DNA from 4 places in the Dehalobacter sp. DCA genome. Region 4 is predicted to be linked to each of the others. Evidence: riboswitches for the same ligand, from Rfam matches in the RefSeq annotation. Region 4 holds a riboswitch; each other region holds the start of a gene.

What was found. A riboswitch is a leader RNA that binds a small molecule or an ion and turns the genes downstream of it on or off. The one in region 4 is predicted to bind cyclic di-GMP.
Region 1: linked by a shared signal. The riboswitch ahead of DHBDCA_RS08175 (HD-GYP domain-containing protein) and the one ahead of DHBDCA_RS06445 (hypothetical protein) in region 4 are both predicted to bind cyclic di-GMP.
Region 2: linked by a shared signal. The riboswitch ahead of DHBDCA_RS07690 (ArsB/NhaD family transporter) and the one ahead of DHBDCA_RS06445 (hypothetical protein) in region 4 are both predicted to bind cyclic di-GMP.
Region 3: linked by a shared signal. The riboswitch ahead of DHBDCA_RS13100 (DUF5667 domain-containing protein) and the one ahead of DHBDCA_RS06445 (hypothetical protein) in region 4 are both predicted to bind cyclic di-GMP.

The regions. Positions count from the first base shown of each region.
Region 1 is NC_018866.1:1,703,088-1,706,203, forward strand. Features, by position in the region: gene DHBDCA_RS08165 (DUF3795 domain-containing protein) at 1-445, opposite strand, end outside; gene DHBDCA_RS08170 (iron chaperone) at 502-891, opposite strand; cyclic di-GMP riboswitch class I at 998-1,083, shown strand; gene DHBDCA_RS08175 (HD-GYP domain-containing protein) at 1,179-2,240, shown strand; partial or broken gene DHBDCA_RS08180 (CoA-binding protein) at 2,301-2,615, opposite strand; partial or broken gene DHBDCA_RS08185 (IS3 family transposase) at 2,693-3,116, opposite strand, start outside.
Region 2 is NC_018866.1:1,595,440-1,598,555, reverse strand. Features, by position in the region: gene DHBDCA_RS07695 (NADH-dependent [FeFe] hydrogenase, group A6) at 1-375, shown strand, start outside; gene DHBDCA_RS07690 (ArsB/NhaD family transporter) at 372-1,646, opposite strand; cyclic di-GMP riboswitch class I at 1,775-1,918, opposite strand; gene DHBDCA_RS07685 (glycosyltransferase family 2 protein) at 2,018-3,116, opposite strand, start outside.
Region 3 is NC_018866.1:2,712,989-2,716,104, reverse strand. Features, by position in the region: gene DHBDCA_RS13105 (cell wall-binding repeat-containing protein) at 1-1,522, shown strand, start outside; cyclic di-GMP riboswitch class I at 1,618-1,702, shown strand; gene DHBDCA_RS13100 (DUF5667 domain-containing protein) at 1,816-3,054, shown strand.
Region 4 is NC_018866.1:1,351,540-1,354,655, forward strand. Features, by position in the region: gene DHBDCA_RS15565 (recombinase family protein) at 1-127, opposite strand, end outside; gene DHBDCA_RS06435 (sigma-70 family RNA polymerase sigma factor) at 688-1,104, opposite strand; gene DHBDCA_RS06445 (hypothetical protein) at 1,406-1,621, opposite strand; cyclic di-GMP riboswitch class I at 1,694-1,781, opposite strand; gene DHBDCA_RS06450 (helix-turn-helix transcriptional regulator) at 2,014-2,430, shown strand; gene DHBDCA_RS06455 (ImmA/IrrE family metallo-endopeptidase) at 2,474-2,995, shown strand.

The DNA.
Region 1 (3,116 bases), 350 kb from region 4:
TATTCAGGACGGAAAGCGGCAGCAGGTTGACCGCCAGACAATAAAATCCCTTTGATTTGCCGTCGTTGTAATTCGTGATTAGTTCGCCTAAAATTTTGTGTTTTTCCGTCAGTTCTTCAAGATAATTTTGAAGGTCTATTTTAGCCTTGGCCTGATCCTGCAATACATTTTGATAGGATATAAAGGAATCGGCCTCGCTTGGAGCCTGATACCTCTCACATGGATAGACACTGCATTCAAAACAGTATTCAACATTTTGATGCTTTTTATTACAGGTAATTACGGCACAGGAAGGATGCTTCAAAAAAAAGTCCGGACCCCCGCAGCCGGGGCACTTTGAAGAACCGTCCGTATGAAAGCGCGGACAGAGACAGCAATTCAATCCGCATAATGAAAAGTCGGCGCATTTTCGCCTGTATTCTTTACTTACCATTGATTTAACCATCGCATGCATCTCCTGATAAACATTTTTTAGCATTTCCCAAACATTAAGGGCCGTATCTAAACATCGCAGCACGGAATTCTTCTTGGGATATGCGCGTTCTCCGCGACTCTGTACTTCACGATCTTGCTTATTAACTCATACGGAATAGGCTTATTTAATGGGAATTGTACCGATCCTTTAGCTCCCTTATAACCGGCCAGTTCCTGTTTAAAGGCTTCAATCCCGCTTGGTGTCGGATAAAATCCAATGTGGTTTTTGAATGCTGCGAAATGAACGAGATTACCGTTCAGTACAAACGTAGGCATCTGATAGCTTATCTTTTCCACTGCGTCCGGTGCTGCTTCTCTTATCACATTTCTAATTGCTCTTAATATTTCCTGTGTCTCATCAGGGAACTGCAAAATATACCCATCAACTGATTCATGAACCACTTTATCCGCTCCCATTTTTAGTTTCTCCTTTAAATTTTTCCGAATAACCCCTGTAGAACCTGAAAGCGATGTGCTACAATAGTTCTATGACCGAAATATCAATCGAATAGGGATACAGGAGCAACGACAATGGCAAACTTGGTGAAAGCCAGGGACGCAAAGCTATGGGTCTTCCAGAATAATTCTGATGACTGCCAGGCCACCGAATCCGCTCAGGTTTGTTTTGAATGTCGCCATGCAATCTGCTGGTGATTTTTTTGTTGCTTCAGCTAGCACTGATTTATCGGAAAGGAAGATTACAATTGCGTCAGGTAAGTGTAAACCGGCTTCAAAAGGGAGACGTATTGGGACGAACCATTTTCTCGCATAACGGCCGTTCATTACTTGGGAAAGGAGTCACGCTGACCTCCCCCTATATCGAGCGGCTGAAAGAGCTGGGCATCAGTATTGTCTATGTGGACGATGACGAAACGAAGGATATTGTTATCGAAGATGTCATTTCCGAGGAAAACAGGCGGGAGGCAATGAACTCCATTGAGCATTCAGCGGAAGCGGTACGAATCGGTAAAGACCTCAATGGTTTTCAGGTAAAAAAGACGGTAAACAACATCATCGGAGACGTTCTGTTTCAAGAGAAGATATTTCTGAGCCTGACAGATATGCGGAGCTATGACAATCAAGTTTATGCGCATTCAGTCAGTGTTTGTGTCCTTGCGACAATTTTGGGCAAAGCTTTGGGACTGGATAAAGATACCCTGGAGGCGCTGGCGGTAGGGGCTTTGCTTCACGATATAGGGACTGTCAAGCTGCCAAAAGAGCTTGTCGCCAAACGTGAGGCCTTTACTCTGAAGGAAAATGACCTATATAAGACGCATACCGTACATGGATTTGAAATACTTCGGAACAAATCGGAATTAAACTTATTGAGTGCGCATATTGCTTTGCAGCATCACGAATGGCTGAACGGAAACGGCTATCCCCGGAAGCTGTCCGGCCGGCACCTCCATGTCTTGGCTCAAATCGTAGGGCTGGCCGACTTCTATGATAATCTGGTCAATGATGGCCCGGGCCACTCCCGGATCGTCCCGCATGAAGCCTGTGAAATTGTGATGGGATGTGCGAACAAGCTATTCTCCCAGCAGTTGGTTGTAACGTTCTTAAAGCATGTTGCGGCCTATCCGACCGGCTGTACCGTTAAGCTCAATACAGGTGAAGTTGGGATTGTGGTTGACCAAAATAAAAGTTTGCCGATGCGCCCGATTATCAGGGTATTAATCGCCGACAAAGGGCTGGCCCATGTCCAGGCTAAGGAATATAACCTTGTCGAAGATCTTACAACCTTTATTGTATCCATTGTCGAGTGAAGCTGATCCATTTCTTGAAAAAAATTGCCGGCTCAAATGTTTTTTGAGCCGGCTAACCTACTATTTTGGAAGTTTTCCAAACACCTTCAGTACGGACCGGTGGAACGAATGAGGAAACGATGGTTCTGCAAACATTAGGACGCATTGGTCATGGATGACGTTTATATGATTTTCCGTACAATAGTCTATAGCCTCTTTGGATTCAGCCCCCTGCTGAATCCAGATATGTTTGATTCCAGCTTCTACCGCGTCCCTAACGACCTTATTGGTTTGGTCCGGAGGGACGACGATCACTGCACCGTCGGCTTTCTGCGGCAAAGACTGAAGGTTTTCATAGCAGATCTCGCCGTCAATACTGTCCATATTAGGATTTACGGCAAAAACTGACCTTGCCTACGTTTGGTAGACACGGAGAAACCCTAAATAATTATTGTTTTCATTGAATTACGCAATCATGCTGCATCATGCACCTTTAATGGCGCTATGTAATCGTTGGAAGAATGAATGCGATTGCGATTGTAAAAGAGCTCAATGTACTCAAATACTGCTGATCTTGCTTCATCTCTGGTCTTGAAATGCATGTCATTAAGCCATTCTGTTTTCAACTTACCCCAGAATGATTCCATTGGGGCATTGTCATAACAGTTGCCTTTGCGGCTCATGCTGCAAACAAAGTTCTTTTCCTGGTATTAGTTTCTGGTAGTTATGACTGGCATACTGTACACCACGATCTGAATGTAAAATGAGTACCTTCTTTAGGTTTTTTGCGACCGATGGCATTCCTTAGAGCCGATATCACGAGTGACGTTTTCATACGGCTATCCATTGACCAACCGACAATTGAACGGTCGTAAAGATCCAGAATCCCTGCCAGAT
Region 2 (3,116 bases), 240 kb from region 4:
GATGGAGGTTTGCGAAAGGCCACAGTTCAAATCGGCGACAAGATGCTACGGATTGGCATTGCCAGCGGGCTCGGAAACGCCCGGACCCTGCTCGAGGAAATCAGGGACGGTAAGAATCAATATGAAGCCATTGAAATTATGGCTTGTCCCGGAGGCTGTGTTGCCGGAGGTGGGCAGCCCTACCATCACGGCAATTTTGAAATTGTCCGCAAGCGTCAGGAAGCGATCTATCAGGAAGATAAAAATAAAAAGATCAGAAAATCTCATGAGAATTCAGAAATCCAGAAACTTTATCAGGAATATCTGGGCCAGCCTTTCAGTGACACTGCCCATAGATTGCTTCATACTCATTTTGAAGAGAGAGAAAGAATCTAATAGTACCGCAGCAAAATATACGCCGAGGCGATCACAATGGATAGAAGCATGAACGGAAATGCGATCAGGAAGTATTTTTTGTAGCTGATCGTATAGCCGTTTTTTTCGGCAATCCCTGAGACAATGACGTTGGCCGAGGCACCGACAATGGTGCCGTTTCCGCCCAGGCAGGCGCCCAGAGCCAGAGACCACCAGAGCGGCTGGAGCTGTTCTGGGGTCAGCCCGCCGAGGACCCCGATTTTTTGAATCAACGGAATCATGGTGGCCACGAACGGAATATTATCGACGAAAGCTGAAAAAATAGCGGAAAGCCAGACAATCAGCATCGCCATGACGACCGGCACACCGCCGGTAAGCCCAAGGCTCCATTCAGCAACCTTGTCCAGGACGCCGACTTCGACCAATCCTCCGACTAAAACGAATAATCCGGTAAAGAAGAAGATCGTCGGCCATTCAATCGCCAGAAATACCTCTTCCGGTTCCTCACGGCTCAGCACCATGAGCAGCATGCCTCCGGCCAGCGCAATCGTAGCGGTCTCAACATGGATGACGGCGTGCAGCATAAAACCGACAATGGTCAGAGCGAGCACGGCCAGGCTTCTTTTGAGCTGGGCCCAGTCTTTAATATAGTCGTATTCATTTTGCGACAGCAGCAGGGCGATGGATTCCTTATCGGTCTTTAGCTTTTGGCGATAAAGAAAATAAAAGCCCAATAGGGTAACAGCCAAGATCACAATCGTCACAGGTGCCAGGTTCACCATGAAATCCATAAAAGTAAGCTCTGCCGGTCCGGCAATCATGATATTCGGAGGATCACCGATCAGGGTCGCGGTTCCCCCGATGTTGCTGGCTAGAATCTGGGTAATCAGAAAAGGTATTGGGTTTAATTTCAAGGTTTCAGCAATCACAATGGAAACCGGAACGACCAGCAAAACAGTCGTCACGTTATCCAGAAAAGCCGATAAAATGGCAGTCAGTATAGCCAAAGAGATCAGCAGTCTGATTGGATTGCCTTTGACTTTCTTAGCGACCCAAATAGCCAGAAAGCTGAAGACACCGGAACGTCTGGTCAGATCGACAATGATCATCATGCCGATAAGTAAGCCCAGCGTATTCCAGTCGATGTGTTCCACAGCAGTCTCCTGCGGGAATATACCTAAAAGAATCAGGAGACAGGCACCGAGGGCCGCGGCGACAGCCCGCGGGATTTTCTCCGTTACGATCAGTGCATACGTAGCTACAAAAATAACAAGGGTCAGAATCAAGGTCATGAATCGTACACCTCCATCATTAGTGTGGTCAATTTTTATTGGCCTAACCGGTTAGAATATACAAAATAGTTGAAATAAAAAAGAGCAGATCCATAAAAGGAACTGCTCTCCCCTGAGAAGTTCAAAATCCTTGTAGTCTGGCAATCCTGTCAGAATATCCTGGAAATGCATTTGGATTCCATTCATTTTGTATTGCATGCATTTTCAAATTCCCTGATTTAGACCCATGACTTTAGCGTCCTTCACTTTCGTGAAGTTTGCCCCAACACATTAAGAACCATATTATATTTTAATTGAAATCTGAAAAATCCTGATCAACCGGATTGTGTCTAGAAAAGAAGTATAGCATCTTCGTTCATGTTTTGTAAAGATCAGTTCGATCTTCTCAAATAATATTCAAAATTCTCGAGTGCCCAGGCATCATGGTACAAATTCCCTTCCCGGGATGCAGGGTCCAAAAGTGAGGCGCAATAGGCTGTTCTTTTTCCATCGGCTAGCTCTTGAAATACTTCGAGGTATTTCCATTTGGCCTTTTTGGCAAAGCTTTCGTTACTGTTGGCCTGCTTGGCCAGCATAAAGCAGGTTTTTATGCTTCTGTTCAGCGTGCAGAGGTTTTGGGCCTGACACTTGTCACAGCCGATGAACTGGGTCATATCAATTTCCACGGTCGTGACAAAGCCGACTTTGAAAGGTGTATAATGCACAATCCTTGGTGATAATTCAGCATCGCCATACCCGCATTCCTCATTCCAATAACCGATCCGGTCAATGAGCTCGGGCCGTAACCCCTGAAGACATCCCGGAATAAAATCCATGATTACATCAATGCCGGCATTTCTCAGCTGAAGATAGGACAGATCATTATTGACCTGAGGAATGACGGGAGGGAGAAATCTCGGATAAGGGTTATCTCGCATGGTTCCTAAGAGACCGACTTCCGGAAAAGCTTCAAATATTTCCATATACCTGGTCAGCCAGTTTTTGGTCTTGATATAGACATCGCTGTCAATCGTGAAGAAATACTGGTTGGGTTTTCTTTTTCTGAGGTTGTAGTTCAGGACATAGATCGGCCCCCGGTTAACCTTAAAGCGTGTTTTGGATTTAATTCTTTTGTCCTGAAGGCTTTTGATATAATTCCAGGTATCATCTTTGGAGTTGCAGTCGATGATATGCATTTCAAAATCTTCGTCTGAATCCAAAATCTTGTTTAGGTTCTGCATGGTAAGCCCGAGACGGTTGAAGGTAACATAGCTGATAAAAGGAGGAGGGGAGGTGCTGTCTGTCGGGTTCTGTACAGAAGGTTCGATGATTTCTTCCAGGATCCCAGGATATAGAATCTGTTGAAGGATGGCGTCGTCGTCTAATTCTTCCCAGTCAATGTTTTTTGGAACCGCTTGTAGAGAAATTTCCGCAGCAGGGGTGTCAGCGGCTACCTGAACAGGGAAGGGGCTGACGCGCTTTGGCAGGGCA
Region 3 (3,116 bases), 1.4 Mb from region 4:
GAATGCGCAGGCAAAAAGTGAATTGGCCAGCCTTGGGGTAAAGCAAGTATTTATTATCGGAGGAACTGGAATAATATCGTCCTCGGTCGAACAGGCAATTAAAAACCTTGGTATCAGCGTTACCAGAATTGCCGGTACGGACCGCTATAATACATCCTTGCTGGTAGCGGAAAAGATAGGAACTTTTGACCAGGCAGTGGTTGCTACCGGGAGCAATTTCCCTGATGCATTGTCTATTGCTTCGATAGCCGGGATTAAAGGGTATCCGATTCTGCTAACGGACAAGTATTCGATCCAGTCTGATATTCTTTCTTACTTAAAAAGTAAAGTCACGACTACGATTGTGGTCGGAGGTACCGGTGCAATTAGCGACAGCATTTATAACAAGCTGCCTTCCCCTGTGAGACTGAACGGTGATAGCCGGTACACAACGAACCTCAGTATTATCAAATATTTTGCGAGTAGCTTTGATTTTAAAAACTGTTACGCTGCAACCGGTGAAAACTACCCGGATGCATTAACCGGCTCGGCACTTGCAGCTAAAAATAATGCGCCAGTCTTTCTGGTCAGCAGTTCGGTGAGCCTTTCTCTTTTAAACTATATTAAGGATCAAAATATATCGTCATTTACCGCATTTGGAAGTTCCAATGTCCTGTCATCATCTGTCTTAAACAGTATGGTCGCATCAGTGTCGGGAACAAGCAGCAAGATACCTGCCATACCGGATGATCTGACTGCTATTGCCTCAAGCCCGATCGAGATTGATCTGGACTGGGATGCGGTAACCGATGCGACAGGCTACTATGTTTATAGAGCGACATCATCTACCGGGACCTATACAAAAATTGATACCGTCCAAACGAGCTCTTACACGGATGATGGTCTCACAGCTGGAAAAACTTACTATTATAAAGTTAAAGCCTATAACAGCTATGGAGAGAGCGACTATTCCACAAGGGCGTATGACACAACAGATGCAGACTATGCGTTGGATACCCCTTCAAACCTTGAGGCAACTGCCTTGAATTCAAAAGAAATTTACCTGAGTTGGGATGAAGTTGATGGTGCCAGTTATTACTATATCTACAGGTCAACCTCATCCTCAGGTACTTACACCAAAATCAAAACTGTTTCGACCAATTCGTATACCGATACAGGGCTCACAGCGGAGGAAACTTATTATTACAAGATACAGGCATACGGAAGCGATGGGTTGAGCGCCTTTTCATCTGTGAAGTATGACAAGACAGACGCAGTAAGCGTACCTGCTACGTTGACAGCTACAGCATTGAGTTCCAGCCAGATCAAATTGACCTGGGAGACCGTCAGTGATGCCGAGTCCTATTATATTTACAGGGCAACCTCCGAGACCGGAACGTATACCAAGATTGCAACCGTAACCGCTCTTGAATATACAAATACTGGGCTCACTTCAGGAAAAACATACTATTACAACATCAAGGCCTATAATGGCAGCAGTCTAAGTGATTATTCCTCAGTGGCTGAGGCAACGACCGAATAGATATGACCAAAGTCCTATTCTCTGTGCTCCGTTGGTATCAAAATGCCTGTCAACAGTTGTATTAAGTTTTTTGGTGAATTATAATAACCATATTAACACGATAAGGGCAAATCCGTCGAAAGGCGGAGACGCAAAGCCACGGGTCTAAAGCCGAAAGGTTATGGCAGCCGGGTTGCCGAATGGGTAACTGAATTAACACTTAATTAGGGTACCTGTTCCAGAACTTGGAGCAGGTATTTTTTTCTCCCCAGGCGGCAAGAACAACAAATTAAGGTTTTGAAAGGAGTAGAAAAATGTTCAAAAAAAGGATTTTGGTATCGGTTCTGTGTTTGCTTTTTACTTTTGCTGTTGCTCCAACTTATGTTTTTGCTGAAACAGTGACGGGTGACACTACAACAACTGAATCCGAGACCATAACAACTGGCGAGGATGCTACGAATACAACAGACGATACTGCTAACGAAACTACGAATGATGCTACAAATGATACTACAGCTGATACAGTCGATGAAGAAATTGCCGATGAAGCTGGTGTAACGCCGGACAGCTGGCTGTACTCACTCGAACAAATGATTGAAAGTGTTCAGGTGGCCGTGACCTTCTCTGCGGAAGGAAAAGCAGAACTGCTGGTCGAGTTTGCGAATGAAAGACTGGCTGAAGCGGAAATCATGTCCGAGCAAAACCAGTTGGATTTGATGGAACAGGTTTTGAAAGTCTATTCAGATACGATAAAGAAAGCCAATTTCCAGGTTCAACAGATCATTGAGGATACCGAAGCAGTTGACGGAACGGATACTACGGGTACAGATGCCACCACTGCCGAGGAAGAAACCACCGCAGCTACCACTGAAGAAACAACTACGGATGAAACAGCCATGGATGAAACGGTGGCAGTTGACACAGAAGAAAATACCGTCATCAGCAATCTACTTGCCAGCATTGAACTTGTCCAAAGTGATGCCGACAAAATTGTCCTGAAAATCAGCGGCAATCTGACGGAAGAACAGGCTGAGATCATGCAGAATATCATCCAAGCCGAAGTCCAGAATACCATTGCCATTAAAGCCTATGTAGCTGCGAAAGTAGCCTATGCTGAAGCTGTGCAAGAATTTGCAGCAGCCAAGGCGGAATTGGGACAAGCCCGTGCTTCAGGTGATGAGGCTGCCATCGCAGCCGCTCTGGGAAAAGTAGAACAGGCTCAAGCATATAAAAATGACATGCAGGACCTCAGAAAAGATGTTCAGAAAATCAAAGTTGAGACGATGAAAGAAACCAAAGAAGTCCTGAAAGAGCAAGCTCAGAACATAAAGGACTACAAGAAAGCCAATAAAGATCAGGCCGTAAGCGGCGAGGAAGAGAGCCTGGAAGCAGGGGACGAACAGGATGCAACAGTTGCAGACGATCAGAATGCCACAGCCGATGGCCAGTCTACTTCGGATGAAACAACAGTCGATGCACAGGCCGTTCAGAACACGGTCATAAATACCTCTTCAAATAACGGACATAACGGTAAAGGGCAAGGAAAAAGATAGGATTTTATATTTTCGATAACTGAGAATCATTCAAATCACATTAAATACCTCCTTAGAAGAAA
Region 4 (3,116 bases):
TAATAAAGCTTGCAATGCCGGACGGGGATTTCTCAAAATAGAATTCCTGACACTCTCCGTCAAGCCCGTACACATATCCGATAATTAGCTCCTTCTTTAGCAATTCAGCTAACACTTTCTTTTCCATTACGTTTTCCTCCCTGATATTTTGAATTTAATCTCAGAAGGATACGGCAGGACGAAAAAAAGACCGCCCTGCCGCATAGTTTCCGAGATCAAAAATAATCTGCTTGTTCTTCATTGCGAATTGCCGCTTCTATTCGACACTACTTCCCGAAGCGAAAAAACCTTACGGCTCTTAGGGCGGCAGCATAAATGGTTTGCCGGTTAAGCAAACGCCATAGGAATTTAACCTCTCCCAGGATCTCTGCGAGCCGCCCCCATTGCTTGAGTCTGTGGCTGGGCGGAAGTAGCATTATCACTGTCCATTTCATTGCGAAACAGTCCACCACGGACTGTTTTATGACCGGGCGTTCCCGCTCGTCACCTTCGATGCCATCGGTTCGACGGATGAAATCCATCCGCAGGCAGTCTTGGCGCGCCCGTCAACGTCGCTGCCGCTTTTCACACGGCTGGACAGCTCATGTATCTATGCTGCCGGATATAATATTTTCAAAGAACAACAGGAGATAAACAATTCCCCTCACTTCTTTAGGGAAAAAAGTGAGGGGTTGGACCAAAAAACTTTTATTTTTCTAAAAGTTTTTTGAGCTGACTCAATATTCGTTTTTTGCGATTGTGTATGGTCATGCGAGGAATACCAGTTTCTGCAGACAATTGATGCTCACTTTTTTTGAGGTAATAAAGCGCTATAATCAGCTGACGTTCATTTTCATTTAACTGCAGCAGACATTGTTTAAGCCTTTTAACCATATCGCGCTGAACAATTACATCCTCCATGGAATCCTCTGCAGTAGAAATTATGTACTCCACGGAGATGCCTTTCTCATTGCATCCTTCAAGCGAGATATTGTTATCCTCCGCCAGCTTGTCCATGTATTTCTCTCTGTCCCGGCAGTGGTAATATGCTTTGTAGACCTCCTTGGCCACTGTGACACGCGTCCCTCTGACCAGCAGGGTATATTTTTTATCATGGCTATTCATAAGCTTGTCCTCCATTTCGTGAATCTGAAAATCCGGAAATGAAGAACAAGCGGAGGAGATCGGCAGCGAACCGCTGTTTTGTTATTGCATAAAATAAAAGCCACTGGTTTTGCTCCTTTCTGGGGAGCCAAACGAGCAGCTTCTTCTGAATGCAGAACCGGCCGGGCCTGACGCATAGCAATAGTGCTACTCGTCAGGCCCGGCCGGCACCTTTATAATCACTCCGCTTTACAAGGGGAGGATAGCGTCAAGCGCTGGAATCGAATATCATAAGTTCATTTATTTGATTGTGCAGTCTGCCTTATAGCTTGAGGTCTGAGAACTTCTTACTCTTATAGACCTCGTTATTGTCCAGCAAAATTGAAACCTGAGACTTGCATAGATGACACTTTACGTTTACAACATCACTTTCAGCCTCACTCGTTTCAGCTAACAGGGCCAGTGCCTCAGCATTTCCGCTGTAATCAGCAATTCGGCGTCCGCAATTCGGACATTTGAGCATTATCTTTTTCACCATCTCGTACCCTCCTGCATTATTTTCTCTATCAATACAAACGCCTGCTCTTAAAAAGGGCAGGCATTCGCAAAGATCGGCAGCCAGGCTGTCATAGCGCGGCAAACGCTTTAGACCCTCGGCTTTGCGTCCCTGCCTTTAGACAGGTTTGCCCTTAACTTTATTTACATTTAGCTGTCAGAGTAATTAAAGCCGTCATGCGCTTTGCAGACGGTAATTTTCCGGCAATCCGTTGGTTCAATCGTTTTCACAGAAGAAATAACTCTTGACACTATGTGCAACATGAATTATTATAAATGTGCATGTTATCTGCATATTTGAATTATATGCAATTTACTTTCACTTGTCAATATACAATATGAAACTTACCTGCTTATTATAGGAGGGCGGTCTACATGAAATTCGGAGAAAAAATAAAAAATGCCCGCGTCGCAAAAGACATGACGCAGGCGGAACTGGCGCAGGCGGTCGGAGTATCTCTGCGAACAATGGTCAGCTATGAAAACGGAGATTGCTATCCCAAGAAACGCGAGGTATACGGGAAGCTTGCTGCAGTTTTAGGTGTTGAGATGAATTATCTTCTAACCGAGAATGAGGAGTTTATAAATGCTGCCGGAGAAAAATACGGCTACCGTGGAAAGAAGCACGCTCAGCAGCTCATCACAGAGGTCAGCGGCCTTTTTGCCGGAGGCGACATGGATGACGAGGATTTGGATGCCGTTATGAGGGCAATCACCGACGCTTATTGGATAGCCAAGGAGAAAAACAAAAAGTACACGCCGAAAAAGTACCGCAATGCAGACAAGGAGTAGTCCGTTTTTTTGGACTGCTGCTGTGATAGAATTAGCATAGGGGGTGAATTCATTGAACAAGGCGCATATTTATAAATCAGCTGAAAAATATATCAAGCGCTTCGGAACGCGTGATCCTTTTGCCATAGCAGACGAGCTGGGCATTGAGGTTCTGTTCCGCAATGACTTCACTAAACTGAAAGGGCTTTACCGCGTGATTCAGCGCAACCGCTTCATCTTTTTGAATGGTAACTTGCCGGAACAGGTGCAGACTTTGGTATGCGCCCATGAGCTCGGCCATGACGCACATCATCGGAATCTTGCCGATGACAGTCCTTTCCGTGAATACGTTCTTTATTCCATGAATACGCGTCCAGAGTACGAAGCCAATTTATTTGCAGCTTCACTGCTTCTTCCCGATGATGAGGTTCATAAGTATGCCTGTGAAGGTTATGACGTTGTCCAGATTGCAGCCATGATGAACACAGATATTAACCTCATGCTGATAAAGATGGGAGACATGAATTCAAGAGGCTACTCGTTTAATACAGCTTATACACCACGCTCAGATTTCTTGATCAGATAACCGTTCTTTCTGAGGAAGGATACAGACATGGCTGACACTAAAGTCTATGTGCCTGCGTGGTCGCCTATGACAAGGACGGTTTATTATTGTTGAACGATGATAAAAAAATGATAACGCGAAA